Regions from separate parts of the Bacillus sp. CGMCC 1.60114 genome, predicted to be linked through region 2. Evidence: a T-box and tRNA genes for the amino acid it is inferred to sense, from the RefSeq annotation. Region 2 holds a T-box; the other holds one or more tRNA genes.
The links. The T-box of region 2 lies ahead of metG (methionine--tRNA ligase). A T-box ahead of a tRNA ligase gene usually reads a tRNA of that ligase, here a tRNA-Met.
Positions count from the first base shown of each region.

Region 1: it encodes a tRNA-Met, which carries the amino acid that the T-box ahead of metG (methionine--tRNA ligase) is inferred to sense. The anticodon was not compared.

Region 1 covers NZ_JBHTHG010000008.1:21,062-37,260, reverse strand. The annotation lists gene hpt (hypoxanthine phosphoribosyltransferase) at 1-170, opposite strand, end outside; gene tilS (tRNA lysidine(34) synthetase TilS) at 167-1,597, opposite strand; gene spoIIE (stage II sporulation protein E) at 2,211-4,688, opposite strand; tRNA gene ACFQZ1_RS05415 (tRNA-Glu) at 4,955-5,026, opposite strand; tRNA gene ACFQZ1_RS05410 (tRNA-Met) at 5,039-5,112, opposite strand; gene ACFQZ1_RS05405 (S1 domain-containing RNA-binding protein) at 5,279-5,752, opposite strand; gene divIC (cell division protein DivIC) at 5,840-6,199, opposite strand; gene yabQ (spore cortex biosynthesis protein YabQ) at 6,196-6,849, opposite strand; gene yabP (sporulation protein YabP) at 6,846-7,136, opposite strand; gene ACFQZ1_RS05385 (RNA-binding S4 domain-containing protein) at 7,209-7,490, opposite strand; gene yabN (bifunctional methyltransferase/pyrophosphohydrolase YabN) at 7,503-8,966, opposite strand; gene ACFQZ1_RS05375 (putative polysaccharide biosynthesis protein) at 8,978-10,579, opposite strand; gene spoVT (stage V sporulation protein T) at 10,806-11,342, opposite strand; gene mfd (transcription-repair coupling factor) at 11,478-15,008, opposite strand; gene ACFQZ1_RS05360 (anti-sigma-F factor Fin) at 15,394-15,618, opposite strand; gene pth (aminoacyl-tRNA hydrolase) at 15,690-16,199, opposite strand, start outside.
Region 2 covers NZ_JBHTHG010000003.1:117,471-133,669, forward strand. The annotation lists gene ACFQZ1_RS00745 (DedA family protein) at 1-453, opposite strand, end outside; gene ACFQZ1_RS00750 (EamA family transporter) at 995-1,900, shown strand; gene ACFQZ1_RS00755 (hypothetical protein) at 2,295-2,825, opposite strand; gene metG (methionine--tRNA ligase) at 3,045-4,679, opposite strand; T-box leader at 4,731-5,003, opposite strand; gene ACFQZ1_RS00765 (class I SAM-dependent methyltransferase) at 5,149-5,949, shown strand; gene ACFQZ1_RS00770 (methyl-accepting chemotaxis protein) at 6,423-8,117, shown strand; gene ACFQZ1_RS00775 (methyl-accepting chemotaxis protein) at 8,510-10,201, shown strand; gene ACFQZ1_RS00780 (metal-sulfur cluster assembly factor) at 10,335-10,649, shown strand; gene ACFQZ1_RS00785 (M4 family metallopeptidase) at 10,694-12,343, opposite strand; gene ACFQZ1_RS00790 (pirin family protein) at 12,501-13,199, opposite strand; gene ACFQZ1_RS00795 (MarR family winged helix-turn-helix transcriptional regulator) at 13,249-13,662, opposite strand; gene ACFQZ1_RS00800 (DUF3920 family protein) at 13,774-14,208, opposite strand; gene ACFQZ1_RS00805 (Dps family protein) at 14,403-14,843, shown strand; gene ACFQZ1_RS00810 (LOG family protein) at 15,137-15,715, opposite strand; gene ACFQZ1_RS00815 (MazG nucleotide pyrophosphohydrolase domain-containing protein) at 15,788-16,102, shown strand; gene ACFQZ1_RS00820 (ferritin) at 16,168-16,199, shown strand, end outside.

The DNA.
Region 1 (16,199 bases), on a different contig from region 2:
TCTGTTCGTTTTAATAAATCTGCCATAAATGGCATTGCACCCTTTAATACACCGATTGCAAGAGGTACTGTATTTTTATAATCCTCTGCAAGAATTGCACCTAGTTCTTTTACCTTGTCTTGTATTTGCTCTTCAGAAATTAATACTTTTTCAATATCTTGATTCATCATTTGATTATCCTCCCGGAAGACTCCTTGCTTTTGTAATGAATAATAATATATGTATCCTTATTTACTGTTTCTTGCGAAATAGCAAATGCGGATCGTTTCAACAATGGAACCCAAATAATATTTCCGCTGGCATCACAAACAATTGGCCAGTCTGCCCTTTTTTCCTTCGGTACTTTCGCCTCAATAAAAATGGACTTTATCTTCTTTGTACCATTCATACCTTGAATCGACATTCGATCCCCGTTTTCTCTCGAACGAACAATAAGTGGATATGCTATTTCATTATGTTTTGCAATAAATGTCATATCATTCACCATAGTAGGTACACAATTGCTAATCTCCGCTTCGAGCTCATCACCATTTACTAATGTTACCTTTCCCGGCACTTGTAACACACAAGGAGAGAAAGTAACTTTTTCTTCTCCAAATCGGAAACTACATTCTTCATATGTACGAACAATCTCCAATCCGCCAGGAAAATGAAGCATACCAGAAGGATGGGTTCGTTTGAAAAACTCAATCACCTTGTCAATATGTACAGAAGAAAGAGAAGGTGGAACCTTATATTCATAAAGATAGTTTAATATTAGTTGAATCCCTCTCCTTTGTAAAGGTATAGGCATAGATTCAAATGCAGGAATTGATAAGACTATTCTTTTTGCATCTTTTTTCTTAATTACTTTATTCATTTTTTTAAAAGCTAATTCCTGCAAATATGCTTCATCCTCTTGCATAAACGTACTAAAAGCCTGAAAACGTTCATGAACATTTGGATTCTCCTGCTTTAAATGAGGAAGAACGTGCTTTCGCAATCGATTCCGTGTGTACGTTTCCTTTATATTGCTAGGGTCAATGCGAGGTTCAACATCTTTTCTGTTGCAATAATCAAGAATTTCTTCTTTCGTTACTGCTAGCAAAGGCCGAATCAAAAAACCTTTATTAAAAGCGCGCTTTGCAAGAATTCCAGCATAACCTTGCGGAGTACTTCCACGTACAAGACGCATTAAAATTGTCTCAACCTGATCATCACCATGATGGCCAAGAGCTAAATACTGTGCATTATACTTTCTCATTATTCTTTCCAAAAATGCATATCGACATTCTCTTGCCGCAACTTGTGCACTCATTTGGTTTTGTTTTTGATATCGCGTCACATCAATTTGTATTGTTTCACAGGTAACATGAAATTCATCACACAACCGTTTCACAAACTGTAAATCTTGCTGTGATTCCTCACCGCGGAACATATGATCAACGTGAGCGACCACAATTTGCAACTGCTTCTCTTCACACTTCTCCAACAAATAGAAGAAAAGCGCTAAAGAATCTGGCCCTCCTGATACACCCACAACAACAGTAGAATGTGCCTCTAACAAATTATGCCTTTCTACAAAAGCATCTACCTTTTTAACGAATTCATCTTTCAATGCTGCAATCACCTTTCATTGAGCTAAAACGATAGCATCCCTTAATTATAATGGTACAACTTTTACAAACTTTCTGCAAAACAAAGATGTATAAATTTCACAATTTATCTTACATATAAAGTGAAACTTTAATCAGTGGGGAGGTTCTTCATCCCCCACTGATTATCAGCCCTCACTAATCGGGCTTTTACGGGCAGTTTATCTCCCACCTAACTTCTTTAGAAAAGCGGAAGCGGCTCGCTCAGAATCGCATGACTTTGGAGCCTCGACAGAGAGGTGCTTTTCGCCTCGTCCGAGGGGGCGAAACGACCGGAGATTCTAGCTGCTAGAGCTAGACAATGCTTTCACCAAATTTTAAGGTGGGAGTATTACTGCCCGTTAATGCGGGATAATTTTTTTCTTCTGATTCAGAAATAAGGAAAATTAAACATATGAATATATAATAAACAGGGCTCGGATATATTCCTGAGCCCTGCTCCAATAAACAATAAGACTTCCAACTCAATAGTATGGGAAATCAGATAAGATAGGTAGGGGATAACCGCTGACATGTACCCGCTTAGTTCAACTAACCATCAGTAGAGGTAACCCTCCTACTGATGGTTGCTTCACTTTATTGCGCTTGTTTACTAACGATAGGAATCGTCGCCCATTTTGGCATATTCTTTTTTATCTTTGCTACCACAATTGTCATATCATCATTAATATATCCATTGTCAGTGCGAATTACGTCTTCCATAATAATATCAGCAATTTCTTGCGGATCTTCCGTTTCCAATTCTTTAATCTTCCGCTTCATCCATACTTCATGATTCTCTACATGTTTTGCACCTTCAAAAATCCCATCACTCATCATTACTAAAATATCACCAGATTTCAATTGTTCACCAACAACATCTACTTCAAAATCCTCAATAATCCCCATCGGTAAGTTGCTTGCTTCTATTTTAAATACTTGATTGCCACGTTTTACAAAACTTGGAGTAGAACCAATCTTTAGAAATTTAGCATTTGCATCACGTAAATCAATCATCGCTAAATCTAATGTTGTAAACATTTCTTCCGTCGTTCGCAATGAAAGAATAGAATTAATCGATTTAATTGCGATTTCCTCATCAATACCTGATTGTAATATCTTTTGTAGTAACTTAACCGTTTCTTTACTTTCCATATGCGCTCGCTTTCCATTTCCCATCCCATCACTAATAGCAAGCGCGTATTTCCCTACACTTAATTCCATCATGGCATAGGAATCACCAGATACAAACCCTCCTCCTTTAGCCGCTGTAGCAAGCCCTGTATCTACAGAAAATGTTTTCGCCGAACCAAATGATACTGTACTGTAACCATTCGGATATGCCGATCGGTCTTCATGTTTCACAACAACTGTTTCTCGTAAAATATCAGACAACATCGGAGCAACAAGCTTTTCACATTCCCCATGCTGATTACATGCAGCAGGAATCAGCATCTCAATATCAATGCTCCCTCGATCTAAACAATAAATATCAACATGTTCAACTTCCACTCCGAAATCACGAAATGCTTGTAAAATTTGTTCCTCTTGTACTTGATGATTTTCCCTTTCCTTTTGAATCTCCTTAGAAAAATCTTCCATAACCTTCGAAACACCCATAAGTTGTTCCGCGACAATTTTACGATTATCCCGCATCTGTTTCTTTAGCTTTTGTCCTTCATAAAAATGTCCTAATTCACCTTCTATTAAACCCGTTACTTTCGCTCCTCTCACGCAATATTTTTCAAAATCACGAAGTAGTTTACGATTATTCTGTAATGTCCCTTCCTCTGTTTCATCCATAAGTTGCCTCATATACTCGTATGTTTTATCAAAATTCACAACCCAGCATTGATCCTTCTTAAAACATGTTTGACATGTCTTAGCAGTAATTGTACTTAAAAACAAATCAGTCTCCGTATCCTTATCCTCATCTTCTACATATCCGTATACAGAAAAACTATTAGATAATGCTTCAAATACATTGGCAAATTGATTAATTTTATTTGCTGTTACATCACGCATTCTTCGCAAATATTGCTGTTGGTCATTAGAATGCTCCTGTGTTCCCGGCATATACTTAGAAAGACGTTCAATGAGAAATTTAGGCATTAATAAAAATAAAGCAATGGCTACACCGGATTCTAACAAAGTCGTCACAATACTTGTTTGTTTATCTACGTATAACGTAATTAAACTTGTACCAATTAACAAACCTAAACTTACACCTATTCGCCTTCCTTCTTTCAATAGCCCCCCTAACAACCCAGAAAACGCCAATAAACTCAATTGATATAAACTTGCTACATTCGCTAAACTTAAAATTAAACCTGTTACAACGCCCACTGTAGAGCCTGTTGCCGCTCCCGCTACAAAGGCAAACACTAATACTAAATATCTCGTAAAAATATGCTGAACTGATAAATCATAAATAAACCAATCTGTTGTACCTGTTAGTACAGATGCGAGCAATATAATTAAACAAACAATTTCTTCTGTTTCTAATGATTGTTGTTTTCCTTTTCGTTCTATTAAAAGCGGAACACTTTGCAAGAAAATCATTGTTAGTACGAAGCTTAATCCTGCTTCTATTGTACTGACCAGCAGATCATACATACCAATTGCACCTTGTGCAAAATAGACAACGATAAGATGGGCCGTTAATGCAGAAATAAATACTTGAAATGGTACAAGGCCAATCGTCTTACTTGTAAAACGACTAAAGAAAATATTATAGATGAAGAATGTAAATATAGATGCAAAGGCAAAGAATAAATTTTCTAATGAAACCGAAAACGCACCAGCCATTAGGGCAAGGAATGCAAGAGCCATTTTATCGCGTTTCATCACATACACAGCAGCGAAAAACGGCAAGGCAAAAGGTAAAATGTTCGTTAAAATATATGCTCTTCCTAAAAGAAAACCAACCAACGCAACCACAAATCCCCATCGAAAGAAAATTTGTTCCAGTTTCAATCTTAATTTGCTTGTCCACTTTACAATTGGCATTTGCCCACGACCTATAGCAAGCGTACTAGAATTTGAATTGACAGTATTCCTTCCTGCTCTTGGCATACTTTGAACACCACCTGCATATTTTATTATTTTTAATTATAAAAGGCATTTTGCGGAATTTTTGTCAAAATAACAGTTTGTAGTACAATAATTGTTCGACTTTTTATACAAAATAGCACCATATATATACAGGCTTATCCCTAAAGATCTCATAAGGTAATTGAATATTCGGAAAATAATAGTTATTTTTGTAGAAGAAACACATACATTTGTAATTTCTTAACACAAAAAAAAGATCATGCATATTTGCATGATCTCTTCATTTATGACCCGTACGGGATTCGAACCCGTGTTACCGCCGTGAAAGGGCGGTGTCTTAACCACTTGACCAACGGGCCGTCAAAAATATATAGCGGCGGAGGGGATCGAACCCCCGACCTCACGGGTATGAACCGTACGCTCTAGCCAGCTGAGCTACACCGCCATGTCGTATTTAACGGACAATTAGTATAATATCTTAAATATCATTTTAAGTCAACATGTTTTAAGTATTTTTTATTCTTTTTTTCTACACACTGTTTTCACCATAAAAAAGCACCCTAAGTAAACACTCCGGGTGCTTCTCTTTATTTTAAAATAAACAGCAAGTTTTATCCGCGACGAGCGCCACGGCCGCCACGTTTTGACTCCGTATTACGCTTTAAAGAAGTTAAACGGTCTTCACTGTCTTTTAAAAAGCGAGCCATCTTTTGCTCAAATGTTTCTTTTTGGTTGCGGTTATCATTGCCACCACGATTGTCTCTGTTAAAAGAGCGATTACGCCCACCAGGGCGTCCAGCGCGTTGATTATCGCGTTGATTATCGCGTTGCTCACCTTCTGCTCTTTCACGTTCTTTCGCTTTTTTAATAGATAAACCAATTTTACCGTCTTTCTCAACGTTAATAACTTTTACTTCTACTTGATCACCCACTTTTAAGTGATCATTAATATCTTTTACATAATTATCAGCAACTTCACTAATATGAACAAGACCTGTTAATCCTTCTGGCAGCTCTACAAAAGCCCCAAAATTTGTAATACCTGTTACTTTACCCTGTAACTTGCTGCCTACCTCGATTGACATAAAAAAAACGCTCCTCCTTAGTGGTTAAAAAGTCAAATTTTACTTCATTATATATAATCTTAAAATATAGTGTCAATACAACACCCACTACTTAGAAATAGGAAAAATTATCTCTTCAGGCTTTGAGAAGTAATAATCTCTTCTAGCAATCTCTAAAACGTAGTCCTCGTCATGTAACTTTTGAATCTCATCTTTCAGCTTCTTTTCTTTCGTCGTTAACGTATCCGTTTCTTTTTTTAGCTCCTTCACTTTTGCTTCTTTAGCATCAAGCGAACTATTTTGTTTATAGAACGTCACACTGATACTTGCAATAATTACAAAAGCAAACACAAAAAATAAAGCTAATCGACGATACAAGCGCTTTCTGCTTTCGTTCGATTGTATTATATGTTCCTTAGCAGAAATTGGATTCTGTTCCGATACATATCTTTGCCTTAGTTCCCTCATTTCCGAGGTCCCCCTAACTTCTTTTTTATAAGCTCCCAAATCAGGGATATATGCTTTTTCATTTTCTTGACATATTTTAAAAGTCCTGCTTGTCTCTTTATAAAAATTTTAACACGGTTAGGGAGAAGTTTCCATATAACAAAAAAAACAAATCGAACAGGAATAAAAATAATTTTCCATATTAAACGTAATATCGCCATAATAAACCGCCACAATCCCATTCCAAATCCAACCAAAAGGCGAAATAAAAATAACGCAAGCGCTATAATTAAATGGATAGAAATTGTAATTGGCTTAACAATAAATAATTGGAAAACACGAACACAAAAATAAAATGTTTGAACAAAAATGTGAATCAGAAAATTCAACACTTTCATGTACATTGCCTTTAACAAACTTTGATATGCAGCAAATCCACAAAGCAATGCTAAAAATACGTACATACGTAGCTCTGCTTCATTTACAAGCAATAGCACATAAAATACAAAAAGAGCTTGGACAATCCAAAATAAAATATCATAAATAAATACAAGCCAACGCTTTCGCTCTCGGCGCTTCAAAAAACGATGATACGTATCTAAAGCTGCTCCAAGCGAAGCACCCATTCCAATCATTGAAAGCATTGTATATAATTGAATAGTTAGGCTCATTTAAATAACTTGCTAAAGAACCCTTTAGCTTTCTCCCCTTGATGCTCATCAATGTAGGCCATCTCATATATTTTCCCTTTAATGGATACAAGCCCTTTTTCAACATCAAGGTTTTTCATTTGCAGATTTTGACCACGTATTGTTAAAAAACCCATAACTGTTTCTAATAAAAATTCTTCGCTATCAAAGCTTTCTACTTGCTTAACCCCCGTAATATCGAGAATGCGTCTTCCTCTCATGACGATATCATGTTCGACAGTAACATTTTGCTGATTAGAAGACGACATTGAATACCCTTTGTTCACGTCCATCCCCCCATAACTTTATACTAGTACCAATGTATGAGGGGACAATTTTTTTTAGAACAAGCTATCTTCTGCTTTTACTTCAACTTTCTCTTCACGAACAATAGTGTATAAATTTGCAGCATCTTCTTTTTTTGTCGTTTCTTTTAATTCATTAATTTTCACAGTAACAACTTTTTGACCGAAACGAATTGTTAATTCATCTTCTACCTTTACAGTTGAACTAGCTTTTGCAGCCTGGCCATTAATCATAATGCGACCTTGATCCGCAACTTCTTTTGCTAACGTTCTTCTTTTGATAAGACGAGATACTTTTAGAAATTTATCTAAACGCATGACGACTCCCCCTTATTCGTTCTCTATTCGTTTTGCCTCTTCCCATAGTGCATCGAGCTCTTTTAAAGAAAGATCTTTCATTTCTTTCTCCATACTAGCAACCTTTGCTTCCATGTATAAAAAACGATTCATAAATTTTTCATTTGTTTTATGAAGCGCTTCTTCCGGATTGATTTTATAGTAGCGGGCAATATTTACAAACGCAAATACTAAGTCACCAAATTCCGCTAACATCTTCTCTTCATCCATAGCTGTCACTTCACGTTGAAATTCTCCCCATTCTTCTCCTACTTTTTCCATCATTGGCTCGACATCATCCCAGTCAAAGCCAACCTTCGCTGCTTCTTTTTGAATTTCATAGGCGCGCATTAGCTGAGGTAAACTTTTAGGAATACCTGATAAAATAGACTCTTTTATATTCCCTTTTTCCTGTTTCTTGATTTCTTCCCAATTCACAACAACATCAGCTGCAGTTTCTGCACTAACATCTCCAAATACATGAGGATGACGACGCACCATTTTTTCAGACAACGTACGAATTACATCATCAATCGAGAACCAACCTTCATCTTCACCAATTTGTGCATGAAGCATCACCTGTAAAAGAACATCACCTAGCTCTTCAACAAGATGATCATCATCTTCCTCATCGATGGCCTCTAACACTTCATACGCTTCCTCAATTAAATATTTCTTTAACGATTGATGCGTTTGTTTTTTATCCCACGGGCATCCATCTGGTCCGCGCAACTCTGCAATAATATTACGCAATACATCAAATTGCTGGTATAGCGACTGTCGATTTAGTACAGGCGGCACGTACACACTTGTTAAATTATTAAGCTCTGCCTCATGATCTAATAAATAGAGCGGTACTTTTTTCACTTGTTCAAACGATGTTCCAGCTGCAGTTACAATATATACTTCATAATCATCTGGAAGCATTTCCATTAATGTTAGTTTGACTTCAGATGCAATAAACGCATCGTATACTTGGCAAAAAATCAAGTGCTGACGAAGCTCTAATTGCCCTCGTTCGAATGACGTTGCGTCAATCAACTGAAACCCTTCAATTGGATCAATTTTTAAACTTGCAAACATTGGATCTAAAAAGCTTTGTCCACCTTCGATACGTACATCAATATTCTCTTTTCTCCCTTTTTGGAGCAAAAGCTGTACAGTACGCTCTGCTACAAGTGGATGACCTGGAACTGCATATAAAATATCAGCATCCTTAGCTTTTTCAATCAATGTGTTAGAAATCGTTTCATATACTTCATCAAACGTATCATACGCTTCATATATATCATCAAAAGATGTGTATAATACACCTTCTTTCTCAAGTTCTCTTATAACTGGATGCTCTTTTGTTCGAACATACATATGCGCGGCTTCTTTCACCTTGCGATATACGCCCATTGTAAGCTGATCTAATTCACCAGCCCCTAATCCTAAAATTGTAATTGTTCTTCTCATAAAGCCCACCTCTATCCACTCTTCTTCAACGAATTTTGTACTTTTTCATGTTTCATAAATGCACCAAGTTCCTTTGCTGTAAATACACGCAGCTTTAAAATTAAAAATACATATAGCAAACCACCAACACTCACGCCTAATAAAGCTTGAATCATCGCGATTTTTCTATGTTCCTCATTAACTTGCACGCCAAACCATTCAAACATATACATAAATCCAGCAAGCACTAACACCATACTTAAAGCGCCAATTATCATACCTACAATAGACTTTCTCTGCATAAGTGAATCATTAACAATTCGAATCAGCAGCATGCTATTCAGTAATGCAATGCACATCAATGCAATCACAGTTGCAATTGCTGCACCGATTACACCAAAATGCGGCATGAGTATACAATTGAGTAATAGCTTTACACACGCACCAATTACAACAAATAAAGCTGGTTTTACCGTTTGTCCCACTCCTTGCAAAATGGATGCCGTTGTAATCGCGAGCGAACTAAACAAGATAGAAATAGATAAAATCCCTAGTACATCGGAGCCAGCGCTATTCTCAAATAGCATAATATCTGCTGGACGAATGATACTCGCGAGTCCTAATGATGCAGCAAGTCCAATCACAAATGTAATTTTCATTGCTAGCTGTACTTTTTCGCGAATAAACACATAATCTCCTCTCTCTTTTGCAGCTGTAATCATCGGAATTAAAGAAAGGGAAAATGACGTTGTCACGACCGTCCCAAGCTGCATAAGAGGAATGCCGCGATCGTATATACCTTTTAACATTTTTGCTATTTCTACCGGCTCTCCGTTCTGAACAAGTAAACTATAAAATGAAATAGAATCCGCCATTTGCATAAAAATTAAAACTAAATTACTAATACAAATAGCAATTCCTTGCCAAAATAATGTACGAATAATGACCTTTTTATTGCGAATCGCTTTAAAACTTTGCAAAAAAATAGCACGAAAATCATTTCGCAAATAAAAAAACAATACAATTACACCGATAAAACCACCTGCTATGGAACCAAACATAGCACCTGCTCCCACCGTATATAAATCAAATCCTTTTGTTATAAGGAATAATGATAAAAATACAATAATGGATACACGAATGGTTTGTTCTATTACTTGCGATACAGCTGTCGGTACCATATTCCCAAATCCTTGAAAATAACCGCGTGCTACAGAGAGAAATGGCATTAATAAAAAAGAAAATGCAATCGTACGAATTAACTTGTCCAAATGAGCATCTCCCATTAAAGATGCAATTGTATGTGCCCCAAGAAATAATACAATACATCCAATACTTCCGATAGCTAATAAAAACCAAAAAGAAACACATATAATGGACTCTGCCTCTTTCCGTTCTCCTCGTTCTAAACGCTCTGCAATCATTTTTGAAATAATGATTGGAAAACCATATGTCGCTAAAATTAAACAAAACCCGTAAAACGGGTAAACTTGCTGATAAATATAAAAACCAATATCACCAGCTATATTTTGATATGGAATACGGTAAAAAGCGCTTAATACTTTTGTAACAAAGCTGGCAATTGTTAATATAATCGCTCCGCGCCAAAAAGCGTGGTACTTCTTCGTCTCCATGACCATACAATCTCCCTTTTTTCTATACTCATCCTACGTATTATATCACAAAGAAAAAAGCGGCCTTCGACTTTGAATACTATCACGTAAAAAAGGTAGCAAAATGCTACCTTTGCAAAAATATATAATTTCATTCCAACAGGCGGTATGTTTACGTGTATCACAAAACACGACCGCCTGCATGAGCCCAATTTATGGGCTAATCATAAGTAAAAAGAATATCCCTTTATTGCTCCATCTGTTTTGCTAAGAAACTTGCTGCTGTATCAACAGCTTTGTGTTCTACGTCACTAATGATGGCTTCTTTTGAAAAAATGATAACAGCTCCAATCGGGTCACCATTTGCGATAATCGGACCAATTGTGTAAGATTGTACTTTTTCTGTTACTCCATCGATAATGGAAATTTCGCTTTCATCTGTCATTACGACTGATTTACGTTCTTCCATCGCTTTCTCAACTAAATCTCCAACGCTTTTATTTAAGTATTCTTTTTTTGACACGCCAGCGACAGCAATAACTGAATCACGGTCACAAACAAGCACGTTATGTCCTAAGCTATCGTATAAAGCATCTGCATACTCTTTAGCAAAATCACCTAATTCGCTAATCGGAGAATATTTCTTTAAAATAACTTCTCCATCGCGATCAACAAAAATTTCTAACGGATCGCCTTCCCGAATACGGAGAGTTCTACGAATTTCTTTCGGGATAACAACCCTTCCTAAATCATCAATTCGACGTACAATTCCAGTTGCTTTCATTCTAATGCTGCCTCACTTTCTACTGATGATAAAAGTCGTGATTTTACCTGTTCATGTAAAAATCACCAACTATTAAGCATAGTATTTTACACATTAGTTCTTCTATACACGTGGAATTGTATTTTTTACCCTCATTTAGGCATTTATCTCTTCTTTTTTCACATCTTTTAAGCCTTTTAGTAAATTTTCGGCAATTGTGAGCCACTTTGATGTTTCTATTTCACGAACATTCATCACAATTTTCAAACGAGAACCTTCCATACCAAGACCAATCATACGTCCAAAACTGCTACCAAGCATAAATAATTTTCCACCATCAATATTTTGACTAGCCTTTTCAGAGAATAGCATCGTAACTTCTTGTTTCGTTTGTTTAATTAATTCAATTTTCTCTTGCATCGCTAACACTTTAATATTTGCAATTTGAAGTAAGTACCCAACTTCTTGCGGATAATCACCGAAGCGATCAATCATTTCTTCTTGTAATTCCTCAATATCCTCAATAGTAGAAACACCCCTAAATTGCTTATACATCATAATTTTTTGTTTGCTATCAGAAATATACGCATCTGGTAAGTATGCATCTACTTCTAGGTCAATTTCAACATCAAGCGTTTGCTCTTCCATGTTCATACCTCTACGCTGCTCGATTGCATCTTTTAGCATTTGTGAATATAAATCAAAACCAACAGAATCAATAAAGCCATGCTGCTCTGCACCTAATAGATTACCAGCCCCACGAATAGATAAATCGCGCATCGCAATTTTAAATCCAGACCCGAGCTCTGTAAATTCCTTAATGGCTTGCAAACGTTTTTCTGCAACTTCAGATAGCACTTTATCGCGTTTATAAGTGAAATATGCATAGGCAACGCGATTTGAGCGCCCTACCCGACCACGCAATTGATACAACTGCGATAATCCCATACGATCTGCATCAAATACGATTAATGTATTTACATTCGGAATATCAACACCCGTTTCAATAATCGTTGTACTTACAAGTACATCATGTTGCCCCTCTAAGAAGGAAAGCATAACAGATTCTAATTCACTTTCATTCATCTTCCCATGCGCAAAGGTTACCCGTGCATCAGGGACAAGCATCGAAATTTCATCTGCTTTTCGCTCAATATCTTCAACGCGATTATATAAAAAGTATATTTGACCACCTCGTGCAAGCTCACGTTCAATCGCTTCACGTATTAACGCTGGATTATATTCTACAACGTACGTTTGCACTGGAAAACGATTTTCTGGCGGTGTTTCAATAACAGATAAATCACGAACACCTAACATAGACATATGAAGCGTACGTGGAATTGGCGTTGCTGTTAATGTTAGTACATCGATATTAGCCTTTAGTTGTTTAATTTTTTCTTTATGTGTTACACCAAATCGTTGTTCTTCATCAATAATAAGTAATCCCAAGTCTTTATATATGACATCTTTTGATAGAAGGCGGTGTGTGCCGATAACAATATCAACAGTACCATCTTTTAATCCTTTAATTGTTTCATTTTGCTGTTTTCTCGTACGGAAGCGACTTAATAATCCAATATTAATTGGATAGTCTTGAAAACGCTCTCGAATTGTTTCATAATGCTGCTGCGCTAAAATTGTCGTTGGTACTAAAATTGCAACTTGTTTTTCATCCATAATTGCTTTAAAAGCAGCACGAATTGCCACTTCTGTTTTTCCGTATCCAACGTCACCGCAAAGTAGGCGATCCATTGGGCGACCGCGCTCCATATCCTTTTTAATTTCCGTAATTGAGCGTAGCTGATCTTCTGTTTCTTGATAAGGGAAAGATGATTCAAATTCCTGTTGTTCAGAAGTATCCGGAGTAAAGGCGTATCCTTTTGAAGCCTCCCGCTCTGCATACAATTTAATTAAATCATCTGCAATATCTTGGACAGATTTTTCTACCTTCGTCTTAACTTTCTTCCAGTCATTCCCACCAAGTTTGTAGATTTTCGGATCTTTCCCTTCAGATCCTACATACTTCTGAACTTGGTCAATTTGCTCAATTGGAACGTATAATTTATCGTTTCCTTGATATTTGATATGCAAATAATCTTTATGAACACGATTAATTTCTAGTGTTTCAATTCCCAAAAATTTACCAATACCATGATTTACATGAACAACATAATCACCAACTTTTAATTCAGAGTAACTTTTAATTCTCTCTGCATTTGAAAGTTTTTGTTTACGCTGTGATTTTTTTACCTTTTTATTAAATAACTCTTTTTCGGTAATAATCGCAAGCTTTTGCATCGGCATTTCAAAGCCTGCATGTAAGTCACCTACCGCAACCTGGACACGCCCCGGAAGCAATACATCCGTTCCTTCAATTATATCTGCTTCAATATCATAATCATTTAAAATGTGTTGCAATTTCTTCGTTCGCTCTTCATTTGCGCCTAGTACAACCGTTGTGAAGCGACTTTTCGTCCATCTATCAATTTCTGTTTTTAATAAATTCATTTGGCCATGAAAGTCTTGCATTGTTTTACATGTCAAATTCACAATATTTTGCGGATGCGTGTTCGGAATATGGCGTAAAAACAGATTCAAGTATAAGAAACTTCGTTTTTTATGATGTAAAAATTGTGCAAAATCATGAGAAAAAGATAAATCTTGAACAATTGCACCATCTCCAAGAAGTGATATATACCATTCCGCCTCTTCTGCTTCTAAATGATCTGCTGTTTCTTGAATTCGAGAAATCTCATCTAGAATGACAACACCATTTTCCGGTAAATATTCTATTAGACTAGCAGGTTCATTATAAAATAAAGATAAATACTTAAACATCTGCTCGATAGTCTGTCCATTTTTCAGTAATTCTAGCTCATATGTTACTGTTTCTAATATTGTTGTTTTTAGTTTCTCATCGGATACTTTTTTTAATGTATTAGCTAAGCTTGATTCTAGCTTCTGCACACCAAGTTCGAGTTCATCTTTAGAAAATACAAATTCCGTAGCAGGACCAAATGATACACTCTCTATCTTCTCTTGCGAACGCTGCTCTTCTACAGTAAAGGAACGGATAGAATCTACTTCTGTATCAAAAAACTCAATACGAATTGGCAGTTCTTCCGTTAACGGATAAATATCTAATATCCCACCGCGAACACTAAATTCTCCAGGTGCCTCTACCATAGATTTACGTTCATATCCCATAGTCGTTAACACACGAAGCAATTCATCAAGATCAATTTCTTGCCCCATATGTAATTCAATTTGCTGTTTCTTCCACATCTCTTTTGCTGGTAGAAAACGACGTAAACCAGCAACAGGAGCCACAATAATCCCCTTTTCTCCAGCTGCTAAACGGTTCAATACTTCAATACGCTGAGCTTTCAGTTCTGGGCTTGCAACACCGATTTCTGATGCAATAGATTCATTTACAGGATATAACCAAACATTCTGCTCTCCAATTAATGAAACTAGATCTTCATATACTTTTTGCGCTTGGTATAAATTATGTGTTATGACAAGCTGTGACTGCTTTGTTTTTTTATATAAACTAGCCATTAATAATGAACGAGAAGAAGTTGCCATACCCGAGATAAGCTGTTCTTTTAATCCTTCTTCTAATCCATCTATAATCGATTGTATTTCTTTATTTTCATAAAACTGCTCTAGTAAACCTATCATTTTTCAAAACTCCTCTCAACATAAAGAGCAAGCTACTATATTTTATGCAAATATTTCGGAAAAAGAAAACAGAAAAATGCTTTGGACAAGCCAAAGCGAAAACATTACATCCCATCCTCTATAAAAAATAAGCATTCTATCTCCATATTTAGAAAAAAGGAGGATAGACGTGTACTCATAATTGTCCAACTAAATATCAGTAGGGAAGCATTCTCTGATAAAAACTTCATTTTTATCCCGCTATTCGCAGGCAGTAAGAGATCCCCACCTCAAGATTCAGAAAAAGCGAAAAAGGCAGGTGGGTGTTAGCTGTCCGTAAAAGCCCGATTGGGCGAGCTTTCCATCAATAGAGAATGAAGAACTCCCCAATGATGGAAGTTTCACTTTATTGTAAGAACAGTTCATACTCATAGTACTTAGGATAGGATGCGAGCGTTTCTTGACACGATTCACAAATTGTTTTTATATATATATTTCCGTTTTCATCAAAATGAATCATTTCTAATCGCTCTTGCTCTGTTAGTTGCCCCAATACAAAGCCATATACTTTTTCCGCTGTAATACTACCTATCTTACATCCACAATGTCTGCAGTAATAATGTCCGTCCATAAATTCCTCCTAGCCGTACAATTATTACTATTATGGATATAACTGTAAGAAAATATTCCATTTCCAAAACGTTAATTATTAAAAGTATTCATAACTTGTAAAAATGGAGTTTTCAGCCATTCTTCACATGCATCTGCACTTTTTTCAATTGCTCGCTCTACTTCTGGCATCTCATCTGCTGTAAAACGCCCTAACACATAATCGACTACCTTCATCCCATTTTTAGGACGATCGATCCCCATACGAATACGTTGAAATTCCTGTGTTCCTAAATGTGCAATCGTTGATTTTACACCGTTATGCCCACCAGCACTACCTTTCATACGAAGTCGTAATTTGCCAACTGGAATATCTAAATCATCGTACATCACTACAAAATCTTCAACATCAATTTTATAGTAATCCATAAGTGGACGAATACTTTCTCCAGATAAATTCATATATGTAAGGGGCTTTAATAAAATAACTTTCTCCCCATTCACAAAACCTGCACCAAATAACCCTTTAAACTTCTGTTCATTTAACGGGATATTCCAACGCTTAGACAATTCATCGATAGCCATGAATCCAATGTTATGCCT
Region 2 (16,199 bases):
TAAGAAGAATGATGCCCAAAGCAGTGCTCCAGAATAAATCGTCATCGCGAAGCGGCGAAGTGGTAAATTAATAATTCCTGCAAAGTATCCAGTAAAATGACGTACACCAGGAATAAAGAAACCAATAAAAATTAAAAAGTAACCGTACTTATCAAACCATTTATTCGTTAGATCAATTTTACGCTGTGTTAAAAAGACATATTTTCCGTACCTTTGTATAAATGGCATCCCAAGCTTATTTCCTACAAAGTACTGAATTGTCATGCCTACACTTGTTCCCACAAAAGATAAAAAGATTAGTGGTACTAGATGTAACTCACCAGTATGTGCCAAATACCCTGCATACGCTAATGTCGGCTCTCCCGGAAACGGAAGTGCAATATACTCTAGCATCAATCCAATAAGTACAACATAGTATGCGTGCTGTTGAAACAAGTCATGAATCCATTCCATATCACTCTCTCCTTCTCCTCATTCTTCTAGCACGTACTGATTTTGTACCTTTATTGTATAATAGATTTTGTCGAAACTACCATCGTAATGGCTTACAGTAAGATTACATTTTTGTAAGGAGAGTTTTTTATATACTATTTGGAAATCATCTCTACAAACTCATACTCACTCCCAATTGTTTACTACAGAAACGTTTGAACCGGCACAAATCCAGCTTTCTTATACACCTTAACCGCTCGCTCATTACATGCTGCAATTTCTTCTTCTGCTTCTTCTTGCGTCATTCTTGTAAAAACGAATATCTTCTCTCACCTTCCATACATCCGTAATACTTTATATTTCAAAATACAGTTCCTTACATCCTGCTTTTCATATATTGACGAAAAAAAGGATGACAGCTACAATCTTATATAGAATGTAATATCCAAACTCACACTTGCTTGTGAGAGGTGAAATTTTGTAGAGCCTTGACTCTGTTTCGTTCGCCCGTTGTCCATTTATGGACAGCGGGCGTTTTTTATTCTACAAAGGGGGATCTATTATGGGAAAACTGAATTATTCATTACTAGTATTATTTGGCGCCTGTAGCTACGGCGTTCTTTCTACGATCTTTAAACTCGGCTTTTTAGATGGTTTTTCTGCCCATGAATTGCTAGGCGGACAATATGTGTTTGGCTGGGTAGGACTGTTACTACTCGTCCTGTTCTTCTCACGTCATACAGTAACAAAAAAACAATTCTTTTCTCTGTTAACAGTCGGATCAACAATGAGTATGACAGGAATTTTCTACGCGATTTCTGTTGAAGAATTACCGGCATCCATTGCGGTTGTCCTACTATTTCAATTCACATGGATTGGTGTCCTTATTGAAGCAGTAGCAAACAAGACGTTCCCAAGCCGAGAAAAAATTGTATCTATTATCATTTTATTCATCGGTACACTCTTTGCCGGTGGTGTCTTTGAAGGATTAGGACATAGCTTATCAACAAGAGGAATCATCTTCGGGTTGCTCGCTGCTGTTTCCTTTTCGTTTTATATATTCGCAAGCGGCCGCATCGCAACAGACGTACCACCTTATACAAAAAGCTTCCTTATGACAACAAGTGCTGCTCTTATTGTGTGCCTTATATTTCCGCCAACCTTTTTAACAAATGGAGCGCTGCAAGCTGGGCTTTGGAAATACGGGCTCTTTCTAGGTTTATTTGGCGTTGTCGTTCCCGTTATTTGCTTCTCAATCGGTGTACCGAAAGTAGGTACAGGACTTGGCACCATTTTGGGAGCTGCTGAATTACCAACCGCTATCATTGCTTCTATTACTCTTGTACATGAAGTTGTATCACCGCTGCAATGGTGCGGAATTATTTGCATTTTACTTGGCATCGCTGCGCCGCAATATCTCACAATGAGAAAAGAAAAACGAAAAAGCGTTCAGCGTGCTGTCTCATAAAGTGAAACTTTAATCAGTGGGGATTTTCTTCATCCCCCACCTATCTTCCCCGTTTCTCTTTGAATCTTGAGGTGGGGTCTTACTGCCTACGAATAGCGGGATAAAAAAAGATGACCCCTGTGCAATACAGAGATCATCTTCTTAAAGTCACCTAGACTTTTTTAATGTCCTTTACAAAGGGTACATTTTAAGATCTGAAGGGACTTTTCATTCACATAATTAATGCTATCGATAGTTACTAAAGTACTCATTAGCTCAATACCTTACTTGCCATTTATTCCTGAAGGTAAGAAATAATATCTTGATTCGTGCTTTGTAGCAAGCTTAGGATGTCATCGCGATAACGCAAATTATAAGAAGTTAATTTTCTTTAGGCTTGTTTCAGGGAGTTAGGTTAGGCTTCTATTTGGTCGCCTCTCTCACCATCGTTTTCTGCCGTACCAGCGCCACCAACAGCGTGTTGCTGTTTCGTATTGGAACTTTCAATTGCCGCATTTGTTCCAGCTGTACTGTCTTTTCCAGCCCCGCTTGCAACCTGAGTAGCAGAAGATTGTTCCTTACCCATATCGACTTGATTATTGATAATAATCACATTTTCTTGCTCATCGTGGCCATGTCCATGTTCATTGTGCGGTTCAACCTGATTACCTTCTATACCTGTATTTCTCGCTGTTCCCTCAGCTCCCACACTTTGTTGTTGTTCACTATTCGATGAATCAAGAGCAGCATTATTCCCTGCAGCACTGTTTCGTCCAGCCCCGCTCGCGATTTGTGTAGTATTTGGTGCACTAGTAAACTGGTTGTTGATGACAATCACATTCTTCTTTTTTTCAGATGGAGAAGGCATGACAACAAATCTTTCTCCGTCTCTTTCAAAAACGACAGTCGGCCGTTCATCATTTTCATGTTTTTTACCAAAATCCATTTTCAAATTTCCCTCCTTTTTATAGAGATAATAGAAGGGGCTTTCATATTTTAACGTTTTTATATGCCCTGATTCCTTAACTTTTCCATTAAAATATGAATAGCTCCCTTTACTATAAAATGAAAATTTCAAAAAACTGCTTGGACAAATTCATAAAATCTTAAAGTTCTCTCAAACATATACGAATTTCACGCTTTTTAACCTAATTAGATATTTATTTTATCCTAAAGACCCGTACAGCTTTTCTACTTCCTCCTCAATTTTCTTCACATCAATACGTTCAAATAGAGGTGACACATTCGAAATACAAGCTGGGCATTCAGCAATGTAATTCCATTTGCTCTGAGAAACTTCTAACATCTGTTGTACTTGTGCAGATGAAAACGGAAGAAACGGTGCTAGTAACTGTGCAAAATTCACTATAAAATGCATACAATTTCGCATTGTCTCGTCACATTCTATCCTTTCTTCTTTAATTTGTTTCCATGGCTGTCTTTCATCGAAATATTTATTCGCATAGCGAATCGTTTCAAAAATGATTTCTAGCGCTTGTTTAAAATGCGCTTTTTCAATCAATCGTCCTACTTCCACATATAATCCTTTTAGCTTTTCTTCAATTTCTTGATTGATTTGTCCAGTTGGTACAATATTCTCGTAATATTTTTCAAGAAACTTTAGCGTTCTATTAACAAAGTTTCCATATGCTCCTAACAATTCACTATTATGACTATAAATAAACTCTCGCCACGAAAAATCTGTATCTCGATTTTCAGGTGCGTTTACAGTTAAAAAATAACGAATCGAATCAGGATGATATTCCTTCAAAATTTCCGGAACCCAAACAGCCCAGTTTTTACTCGTCGATAACTTTCTTTTTTCTACCGTTAAATATTCATTTGAGACAATATATTCTGGTAATGATTTTGCTTGTATCCCCTGCAAAATAGCTGGCCAAATAATTGTATGAAATGGAATATTATCTTTGCCGTGAACATAATACGTTCGTGTATCCTTTTGCCAAAATGGTGCATCATCATCGTTTGTTTCTTGTGCCCATTGTTTACTTGCTGAATAATAACCAGACACAGCCTCAATCCAAACATACACCTTCTTATCTTCGTACCCGACAACTGGAACGCTCACCCCAATTGGTAAATCCCTTGAAACAGCACGGTCTTGTAAGCCTTCTTGTAAATATCGCTGCGTCAGCTGCACGGCGTTCTCACGCCACGTACCACTTTGCTTTACTGTTTCTACATATTCTTCTAGCTTCTGCTGTAATGAAGTTAATGAAAAATAAAAATGCTCCGTCTCCTTAATTTTCGGTGCACTGCCGCACAGTTTACATGTTTTCTCTAATAAATCTATCGGATCCAAAATAGCAGAACACGCATCGCATTGATCACCACGCGCTCCTGCACTGCAGTGCGGACAAATCCCTTCCACATAACGGTCTGGCAAAAACTGCGCACAAGTCTCACAATATGTTTGTTCTACATTCTTTTTATAAATAAGTCCCTTTTCTAGCAGCTCTAAAAAGATATGTTGAACCACTTCATGATGATGAATACAGTCAGTACGTGTATAACAATCATAGGAAAAACCTAACTTCTGAAAACATCGTTCAAATTCTTCATGATAGCGATCCGCAATTGTTTTTACACTTACTCCCTCTTGCTTAGCGCGAATTGTAATCGGTGTACCGTTACAGTCACTTCCTGATACATATAGCACATTGTCCCCTTTTAACCGATAATAACGCGCTAAAATATCTCCTGGCAGTAAGCTAGCAATATGACCAAGGTGCAATGAACCATTTGCATAGGGCCAAGCGCCTCCAATAAAAATATTCATCCTACATTCCCCCTTTAAAAATAAAAAAGCCCCGTCCTTATCTTCTAAAAAGATAAGGACGAGGCTGTATATACAGTCGTGGTACCACCTTATTTCATCAATCGCTCACACGATTGACCTCTGCAAGTACGGAGCAACTATTGCTCGTATACTGTGACTTTGATAACGAGAGCCAATACTCGTCGCCGCCTACTATTATCAACTGATAAGTTCAGGACGAAGCTCAGAGGCCATTGTTCAAATGATCATTCTTGCTTCTTCTCAGCTACCGAAGCTCTCTGGAAAGAATGGGGTCATTCTACTTTTCCTCTTCAACGCTTTTCATATATAATTTACATTTTATAACATCAAACAGAAAAATCAAACTATTTGTTCGTGTTATTACAAAAAAAATTACAATCCATCCTATCGGAAGGAATTTCCATGTTCCCGAAGAATTTATACTCCTTCACGGAAAGGAGAGATCTTTTTGAATCAACAGCAATTAAGCGCAAAAAATAAAGCTGGCTGGAGTAAAGCCGCTTATGAAGCTTGGACAAATCGCCATGGAACGCCGCATGCTTTCGGCAAGCAAATACAGGAAAACCCGGCCGCCGAGGTTGCTTATTATGTACCTTACATCGGTGAGGTGAAAGGAAAACGTATTATAAATTTAATGGGGTCAAAAGGAAGTAAGGCAGTTGCCCTTTCATTATTAGGGGCAGAAATAACAGTTGTCGATATTTCAGAGAGTAATGCAACATACGCTAGAGAACTTGCCGCAGCTGCTGGAAGACATATTGAATACATCGTGTCTGATGTACTCGATATACAAAAAACAATAGGCTCATTTGATGTAGTATTACTTGAACTTGGTGTACTCCACTATTTCATAGATTTAGAACCTTTATTTACACTTATTTCTCAATTACTAAAACAAGGTGGAACATTCCTTTTACGCGACTATCACCCAATGTATACAAAGCTTCTGCAAATAGAAGATAACCGAGCAATCGCAAATGGTAATTACTTTGATGAAAATGTAATCGAAGTAGATGTAGCCTACAGTATGCTCTTATCAGAATCAGAGCGCTCCTCTTTACCTAAAAATATAATTCGCAGATGGACGTTAGGAGAAATTGTAACAAAAATTGCCCAAGCAGGACTCCGTATCGAAGAGCTCACAGAAGAATGCGGTGCACGGCAAAAATGGGCCTTTCCACCTCACGCTCCGGAAGGAATTGAATATCGCATCCCTGGATTATACACACTAATCGCCAAAAATATATAGAAAAACTCTCTTCAAAATGAAGAGAGTTTTTCTTCTATATAGCGCATATAAGTCGAGGTTGAAGGTTACTATCAAATAGGATAACCGTATATGTTTTTGACACACAGTCAAAAGCAATATCACAACAAATCCACCTATTAACAGATATCAGGTTCCTATCGATTATTTGGGATTATACAGCAACAATTTGATTCATACAATACATACTTTTATTTTCATAAAATAACTTTATAACTTTATATACAAATGTATACATTCTCTGAACAAAAGCATCCATCTGTTCCTCTCCCCTATGCCGTTTGTTATAATTCCAGTGAACATACGTAAACAATCTTGATTCATTACGTGCAAGATTAACACTCTATTCCATGCCCTATTTAAATACAGTGCAACTCTTATTCATACAGAACAAAGCGCTCTCTTTTCATTATATATATAAATTCTAATAAAAAGATAAAAAGGGATGGTTCCAAATGAAGTATGTTAGTATTCGGAAGAAACTCGTCTTTATGCTACTAAGCATTTGTTCATTATTTGGCATCGCTTTAGCGGTAATTTTATTCTTTGCTACGAGCCAAGCACATCAGGCAGAAATATTACAAGCTGATGTTTCTCGCAAAGCAACTATTATAAAAGAGCGCGGAGATTTGTTTCAAGCTCAAGCCGCTAGTTTACAAAACTATTTATTACTGCACGATGAAAAAGAGTTAGCGCAATTTAATAAAGCTGGAAAACAATTAGCTGATACACGAGAAAAGGTAACAAGCGATAAGAGTCTTCCACAAGAACTGAAGGATACCATTAACATGGGTGCAAAATGGCGTGGCGTAATGGATAATGAAGTCCTTCCTCTTACCCGAGAAGGAAAGTGGGATGAAGCAACCAAAATTGCATTGCAACAAAATGAAATTAGAGACACCATTTTAGCAAATTTCGCAAAATATACAGCGCAGGAAAATGCACAACGTGATGAATTAATCGATCAAATTAAGCATTCATCAACATTAATGCAATTGATTATTTTCATTTCACTTATCACATGCACAATAATAGCTCTTGTACTAGCATGGTGGTTCTCTGGTAAACTTGTAAAACCAATTCGAGAAATTGATTCTAAACTAAAAGAACTTGCATCTCAGGACGGTGATCTAACAGCTCGCCTTCCTATACGTAGTAAAGACGAGATCGGAGAGATTGCAGCATCATTTAATCACATGCTTTCAAACTTACAAAACATTATTAACCAGGTCAAAAAAACAGCTACAAGCGTGCAAGCAGCTTCTGAAAATATGTTAACGGAAACAACACATTCTATGAATGTAACAACTCATATTCAAACAACAATGTCAACATTAGAGCATAGTATTCACTCTCAAGTCGCTAGCATCGAAGAAAGCTCTACTGCTATGGATGATATGACTGTTAGTGTACAGCGCATCGCTGAATCTGCTTCTACTGTTGCCGAACTTGCCGTGGCAGCTTCTGAACAAGCGAATGATGGTGGTCACGTCATTGAAAAGTCTATTACACAAATGGGTACCATCCACAAAGCTGTTCATGCAACATCTGAAGTTGTTGAGCGCCTTATTACACATACGAACTCTATTGATCATGCTGTACAAGCGATTTCTAATATTGCAGAACAAACAAATCTTCTTGCCTTAAATGCTTCTATTGAAGCAGCACGTGCCGGGGAACAGGGAAAGGGATTTGCTGTCGTTGCAGATGAAGTGCGAAAGCTTGCAGAACAGTCTAAAACAGCTGCAACAGATATTAATCAATTACTTCGCCATATTCAAAATGATACAAGCACTGCAAACACGATGATGCTAGAAGGGCAAATAGAAGCCGCGGAAGGAATTTCAATCATTCAAGAAGCTGGTTCTTCTTTTGCAACCATTGTAGAAAAAATTAATGAAGTATCTTCACAAATGCAGGAAGTTTCTGCGACTGCAGAAGAAATGGCTGCAAGTGCAGAAGAAATGAATGCTTCGCTTAATAACATCTCTTCCATTTCACATGAAGTTGCAGCCGAAACAACACAGACTGCAAGTGCTGCTGATGAGCAAGTAAATGTAACGAAAGATATGTCTATAATGTCTAAAGAGATGAAACATGCTGTAGAAGAATTAGAAATACTCGTTGCTCGTTTTAAAACGGAGTCATAATCCTGAAGCAACTTTATAAAGTGAAACTTCCATCAGTGAGGGGGTTTCTTCATCCCACACTGATGGAAAGCTCTCACCAATCGGACGCATGCCAGCAGTTATCCCCCACCTAGCTTCTTCGCTTTTCTCTGAATCGTGAGGTGGGGGTCTTACTGCTCTCGAGTAGCGAGATAAATAATATTAAACGTCTATCTATTCTTCCCTATGCAGCATGATATATCTAAATAAATAATTTCTTTCATTTTCTCACTTTTCCTGTTATATCGTGTCTGCTATAATTCCTAAGAGAGAAGAATGCTTTATTTCAAACACAATCGAAATAAAGCATTCTTTTAAATTTTTATATACATTAATCGTTATAAAAGAATTATTAAAAAGGAGGACTTATAATTATGAAATACATTGGTATTCGTAAAAAACTTATGTTTATGATGGGTACAATTTGTGCTTTATTCGGCATCGCATTAGCTCTTATTCTTTTCTTTGCCACAAATGAACAAAATATAACAAACAAATTACAAAAAGATATTGCACCAAAAGCAACACTCTTAAAAGAACGCAGTGAGGCATATCAAGTACAAATCTCAGCGTTACGAGGCTATCTATTACAGCACGATTCTGCCGAGCTAGATAAGTATCGCGAAATGGAAAAATTATTAGACGATACAAAAGAAAAACTACTAAACGACCCAAATACTTCTCAAGATATAAAAAATACCATCGATTTAGGAGCACAGTGGAGTCGTTTTATTAATGAAAAAGTGATTCCTCTTACTAGCGAAGGCAAATGGGAAGAAGCACAAAAAGTTACCGCTGAACAAAATGGAACTGTTTATACAGTAATCGGTAATTTCACAAAATATAGTAATGATGAAAATAAGAAATGTGATCAGCTCGTCCAACAAATAAAAGATTCATCTGCATTCGTTGAATCGATTATCTTTATTTCTCTCATTCTTTGTACAATCATTGCAATCATCATAGCATGGTCGTTCTCTGGTAAGCTTGTAAAACCAATTCAACAAATTGATACAAAGTTAAAAGAGCTTGCCTCTCAAGACGGTGATTTAACAGCAAGATTATATGTAACAAGCAATGACGAAATTGGTGATATCGCTGCTTCCTTTAATCAGATGCTAGAGAATTTACAGCATATCATTGGACAAGTGCAGAGAACGTCTCTTGATGTAAAAACCGCTTCTGACAGCCTGCTAAAGGAAACAACCATCTCTATGGATGCAACAACGCATATCCAAACGACAATGTCTGAATTAGAACATAGCATTCAATCACAAGTTTCTAGTATCGAAGAAAGCTCTACCGCAATGGATGATATGGCCGTTAGTGTACAGCGCATCGCTGAATCCGCTGGTACTATCGCTGAACTTGCTGTAACTACTTCTGATCATGCAAATAGCGGTACTCAAGTAATCGAAAAATCAATCACACAAATGACAACTATTCACGAAGCAGTCAATGCTACATCTCAAGTTGTCGAACGTCTAATCACTCATACAAAACATATTGATACAGCTGTTCAATCGATCTCGAATATTGCGGAACAAACAAATCTTCTTGCCTTAAATGCTTCTATTGAAGCAGCACGCGCTGGGGAACAGGGAAAAGGGTTTGCGGTTGTTGCTGATGAAGTACGAAAACTCGCAGAACAATCAAAAACAGCTGCAACAGGTATTAACCAGTTGCTTCATCATATACAAGATGATACAAAGGCTGCAAACAATATGATGACACAAGGTCAACAAGAAGCTTTTCAAGGAATTACAGTTATTCAGGAAGCAGGCTCTTCTTTTGCAACGATTGTAGAAAAAATTAATGAAGTAGCCTCACAAATGCAAGAGGTTTCAGCGACTGCGGAAGAAATGGCTGCAAGTGCCGAGGAAATGAATTTCTCCCTCAACAATATCGCTTCTATCTCTAATGAAGTAGCAGCTGAAACAACACAGACCGCAAGCTCTGCTGGTGAGCAAGTAAACGTAATAAAAGATATGTCTACTATGTCTAAACAGATGAAACACACTGTAGAAGAGCTAGAAACACTCGTTTCTCGTTTTAAAACAGAATAGTAAGAGAAGCATTCCTTTCTATGAGGAATGCTTTTTTTATCTAGAAAAAAAATGCTGTGAGCTCAATCACTGCATCTTCCCTTCCTATCTTGTATAATGAGAACAACTATCAATCATGAATAGAGGTGTTAGTATGTCTCAAACTTTAGAAGATAAAGTATATGCCAATTTAGAAGCGGTAATTGACCCTGAGCTTGGCGTAGATATTATAAACCTTGGGTTAGTATATGACGTTACAACCGACGAACAAAATAATGCTGTTATTACAATGACAATGACTTCTATCGGGTGTCCAATGGCTGGTCAAATTGTATCTGATGTCAAAAAGGTGTTATCGACAAATGTTCCAGAAGTAAACGAAATAGAAGTAAATGTTGTTTGGAATCCACCTTGGTCAAAAGAACGTATGTCACGCATGGCAAAAATCGCACTAGGAATTCGCGATTAAACAAAAAAAGCCTGACCGTAATACGATCAGGCTTTTTTCTTTTCTTATTTTACCCCTACTGCATCATACGCTTTCGTTACAGCATATACCGCATCAGAGTTTTTACCATATAAATCTGTAGCCGCTTGAATAGTAGCTTGGCGCATCATGCTAAAGTTTGAGTTTGCAGTTAAATATTTTGTAAGAGCACGGTAATAAATTTTCTCTGTTGCTGCGCGGCCTACGCCTTTTACAGTAACACCGTAATGTGTACCGCCTTCAGACACTAGATATGCAGCTTTGTTATTAATACTGCTGTTAATATGAACACCGCCATTATCAAATGTTCCTGTGTAGCGCTTGCTATAATGATCTGGATAACCTTCAGTTGGCTTTAATGGATTTGGAATGGAAGCAGGATTGCTTAAAGAACGGAATGCATCTCCCGCTTTATCCGGTGTATAAATATCTTCTCCCATCTCCCAATCATCACGGTCTACCATTGCTCCCATAATATCAGATAACGATTCATTTAATGCACCAGATTCGTTTTTATATACTAGATTTGCGGAGTATTCTGTTACGGCATGAGTCAGCTCATGCGCAATAACATCAAGTCCTGCTGAGAATGGAATGAATACTTTTCCATCACCGTCTCCATACATCATTTGGACACCGTTCCACGCTGCATTATTCCATTTCTTCCCTACGTGAACAGTAGAAATTAACTTCGCTCCGTTGTTATCAAAGGAATTACGATTGAATGTTTTCTTATAATAATCGTATACTTTCTCAGCATTAGCGTGCGCATCAACAGCTGCTTTATCCTCGAAGAATTTATTTTTACTTTCTATTTCCTCACCGGTATATCCAAGCCATTGTGAGAATAAGTTGAACCAATTTTCATCCATATTTTCTGCATCAAATGTATGAACACCTTTTCCACGTGTTCCATCGAATAAATAAAAAGCTCCAGTTTTTGAGTCCTGTGCCATTTCAAACATTGTTCGATTTCCTAACACACCATATCCAAATCCAGCCATATGATCAACTGCATTATATTTTTCAATCACATTACCGTTTGTCGCATCAACGAAATAATGCCAGTAGCCTGGCGCCGGCTTTGAAGTAGATGCTTTTACAAGATAAGACAGATAATATTGTCCATCTTTTTCATATACATATAAATCTTTCTTAATACCATCATAGTTATCTACTTTTCCAATCTCTTTCTCAATACCAGCTTTCGCAATATTTACAGCCTCATCTTCAGAAATACTTGCAGCTTCGGGGATATTTTTATTTTCTAAATTTGGTATAACTTGTCCGAAAAATGCTTTCACATTATTATTTTTATCAAGTGCTACTGTTTGGTCAGAGCCATATACAGGAACACCATTATATTTTTCAATAAGCTTCACATGCGTTGTTTCTGCCGCTGCGTCTTTTTCTTCTCCGACGATTTCAAAATGTTTCTCCATATTTCCTGCTAATTTAAACATGTCTTTCTTACTCTTTAGATACTCAAACACCGTTTCTTTTTTATCTAATCCTTCCGGTGCTTTCCACTCTTCTCCAATATAAGATGGTGTCTGGAATTCTTGGTTGTATTGAATTTTTTGCTCTTCTGCATATGTACGTGACGTACCTAATGTCGCAAATGCCCCTAAAGCCATAGATAAAGCTAGCGTTGAAGATAAAACCTTCTTTTTCAAAAACAACACTCCCCATCCCTAATATTTTTTACACTTTTATACAATTCTAGAGAAAATAGGAATAACCTTTTGTGATTTTTTGGGAAATTTCGACACAAAACTCATACAAAAAAAAGAGCAGCGCTATCTATAGACGCTACTCGTGTTATATTTTTCATTATTGTTTCTTCATCTCAATTACTAAATAATGAGCTGTTTCTACTGCTTGAATATGGATTTCTTCTTCAATGACTTCTGCTGCATCTCTCATTACTAATGTTTCACCATTCACAATGCCGCTTCCTTCAATTTGAACCAAATAAGCTTGACGTCCTTCACCAACTGAGAATGTAATCTCTTTTCCTTTTTCTAAAGCAAGAGAGTACAGATTTGCATCTTGATGAATTTCAATCGGTGCACCGCCATCAATTGGCGAAACCATGTGGAACCATGTATTCTCACGTTTATTCCAATCAAATTTAAATTCACCGTAATTTGGCGTATGACCAGCGCGGTCTGGTAAAATCCAAATTTGCAGAAGACGTAATGTTTCCTCTCCTAAGTTGTGCTCACTATGGAAGACACCTGTTCCAGCACTCATATATTGCACATGGCCGCGTTCAATTGTCCCGCGGTTTCCCATGCTATCTTGGTGCGTTAATGCTCCGTCCACTACGTACGAAATAATCTCCATATCACGGTGTGGATGCAAATCAAATCCTGTTTGTGCTGCTACTAAATCATCATTAATAACGCGAAGTGCACCAAATCTCATATTATTTGGATTATAATAATCTGCAAATGAAAAATGAAAGTGTGTATTTAACCAGCCATGATTTGCTCTTCCCATTTGTTTATGATCAACTTTTTTAAACATATTCTTCACCTCATATTATCTCGAATTTGAGATATTTATTTAAAATTTTTTATGATTGTAATTTGCGCAGTAATGCTAACAACTGTTTCTGTTCCTCGCGATCCAACTTGCAAAATTGCGCTGCTTGAAATCTTTCTTGTGGTGGAACAACTTCTTCATATAGTGCTTTTCCTTTTTCTGTTAAGGAAAGATACTTTGTTTTTCCTTCTTGCTCCCTTTGAACCAAATCAAGCTGCTCCATTTTACTTAAAATCTGCGTAACATTTCCTTTTGTAACGAAAAGCTTTTGTCCTAATTCTTGCTGCGTTAAACGATCCCCTGCTCCAACTTGCACTAATACATCAAATTGTGCAGCAGACAAATCCCATTTTTTTAAATGTTGATTCGTTTCCCTAATACTTTGGTTGTAAAAGCGTGATAAACGAAACCATACTAATAAACCAAGTCGTTCATCTGTTTTCATTCCATCACCTCACTAAGCTCTGTAACCATAGTTTAGAACTAAACTATAAAAATGTCAACCACTTTCTTTTTGTAAGTGCAAACTAAAACATAGCACCGGATTCACTATGTTTTAGTTTGCACATCTTCTCATATATTCTCTCATCTTTCTCTTCGCAAACACTCTTGCATCCTTCTCAATCCACCGCTCTTCATACATTTCATTGCCGACATACAATAATTTGCGTTCATGCTGCATATCATGCCGAAACTCATGCAACAATGTTTCTAATAATTGCTCATACCTCTCCCACATACAAACAAAAATTAAACGTTTTTCTCTATGATAAAATCCGTTTAGCGGAAATAAAAATTCTTCTTCCTCTTCTCCTAATCGTACTAACACATCATTCGTTTCACACGTATCACAAAAAAATACAGGTACCTCACGCCGCTCAATTAATGAGAACACGTCCCTCTTTACTTGATTTATATCCCATGGAAAATCTTCATCAAGTACATACCAGTTCCCAGCTTGTTGATATATCTTTTGAAATGGGAGCTGCATCTTCATTCCCCCTTTCTATTTATTCTCTTTTACTTTTATGCCATATTATCCCCTGTTTTAAACCTGCACCTACGTCACAAAATATTTAAAATTATATATGCAAAAAGGGTTGATTTTATACCTTCTATTAGATTATAATAATTATAAATTAGTAATTGGTATAAAACAATAAAAACGTGAAGGAGATTGATATTATGAATACACAAGTTATTGAAGTATTAAACAAACAAGTAGCAAACTGGAACGTTTTATTTACAAAATTACACAACTACCACTGGTACGTAACAGGACCTCAATTCTTTACATTACATGAGAAATTCGAACAACTTTATACAGAAGCAGCTACGCACATCGATGAAATTGCAGAACGTATTTTAGCAATTGGCGGCAAACCAGTAGCAACAATGAAAGAATACTTAGAACTATCTTCTGTTCAAGAAGCAGCTTACGGCGAAACTGCCGAAGGGATGGTTGAAGCAATTATGAAAGACTATGAAGTAATGCTTGGTGAACTGAAAAAAGGCATGACAATCGCACAAGATGCAGACGATGAAACGACATCTGATTTACTACTTGGCATCTACACAGAACTTGAAAAACATGCATGGATGTTACGTGCATTCTTGAATCAATAAGAAAAGCGGAAGCGACTCAGCAATATATCGACAATTCGACACGATACCTCGACGATATTCGACAACTATTACGCTAAAAAACCGAGCGGAACAATTCCGCTCGGTTTTTTATTTATCCCGCTATTCGTGGGTAGTAAAAAGTTTCACTTTATCCCGCATTAACGGGCAGTAAGTCCCCCACCTCAAGATGCAGAGAAAAGCGAAGAAGATAAATGGGGGCTAACTGCCCATAAAAGCCCGATTGGTTCAACTAACCATCAGTGAAAAAATCGCTCACTGATGGAAGTTTCACTTTATGTTAACTGCTTCCACTTATTCCCCATCACTGGTCGCTTGTAGTTTTTCATTTTAACAACCAATTCATTAGCAGTTTTTGCAGATACAAGCAATTCTTTATTCGACGGATTCATAAAGCCTTCCTCTGCTGCACGGTCCACCATTTGTAATAACGGTGTGTAGAATTCTGCAATATTTAATAATCCAACAGGCTTTTCATGAATTCCAATTTGGGACCAGCATACGACTTCAAACAGCTCTTCAAATGTTCCATACCCGCCTGGCAGTGCGATGAATGCATCAGCAAGTTCACTCATTTTTGCTTTTCTCTCATGCATTGTTTCCACTTCGATTAGTTCTGTTAAGCCTTGGTGAACAATTTCCCCTCTAAATAATCCACGAGGCATAACACCCGTTACACGGCCGCCTAGTTCTAATACTTGATTTGCTACTTCTCCCATTAATCCAACGCAAGAGCCTCCATATACAAGCTCTATATTATTTTGAACTAGTATTTCTCCAAGCTGACGAGCTTCTGTTTGAAACTCTGGACGCTCTCCAACATTCGATCCTGCAAATACACAAATACGTTTCATTACTCCACCCCAAAACTACATATTGTTATGCTACACTGTAATCATACTACATATTGGAAGGATGGGAAAAGGATGAATACGAATGAGTTTCAAAGTTGGGTGGAACAATTTTATTATGAGCGAGGATGGGCACAATATAATTCCTTTATTCGCGTTAATTTTTTAGCGGAGGAAGTTGGAGAAATTTCTCGCGTCGTGCGTGCTATTGAAATTGGTCGTGATCGTCCAGATGAACGAAAAAAGAGCGAAGAAGAATTAACAACTGAATTAAAAGAAGAAATTGGAGATGCTTTAGGAAATCTTATTATTTTAGCGCAAAAATATAATTTAGATTTACAAGATATTATGGAAACGCACGTTAAAAAACTCTCCAAGCGATTCGAATAATGAGTGAGAATTATTTTCAATCATGATATGATTATATCGTAATAATATGAAAGGGGCCTTTTTTTATGTTATCTCCAAAATTACGTGAAGCATTAAA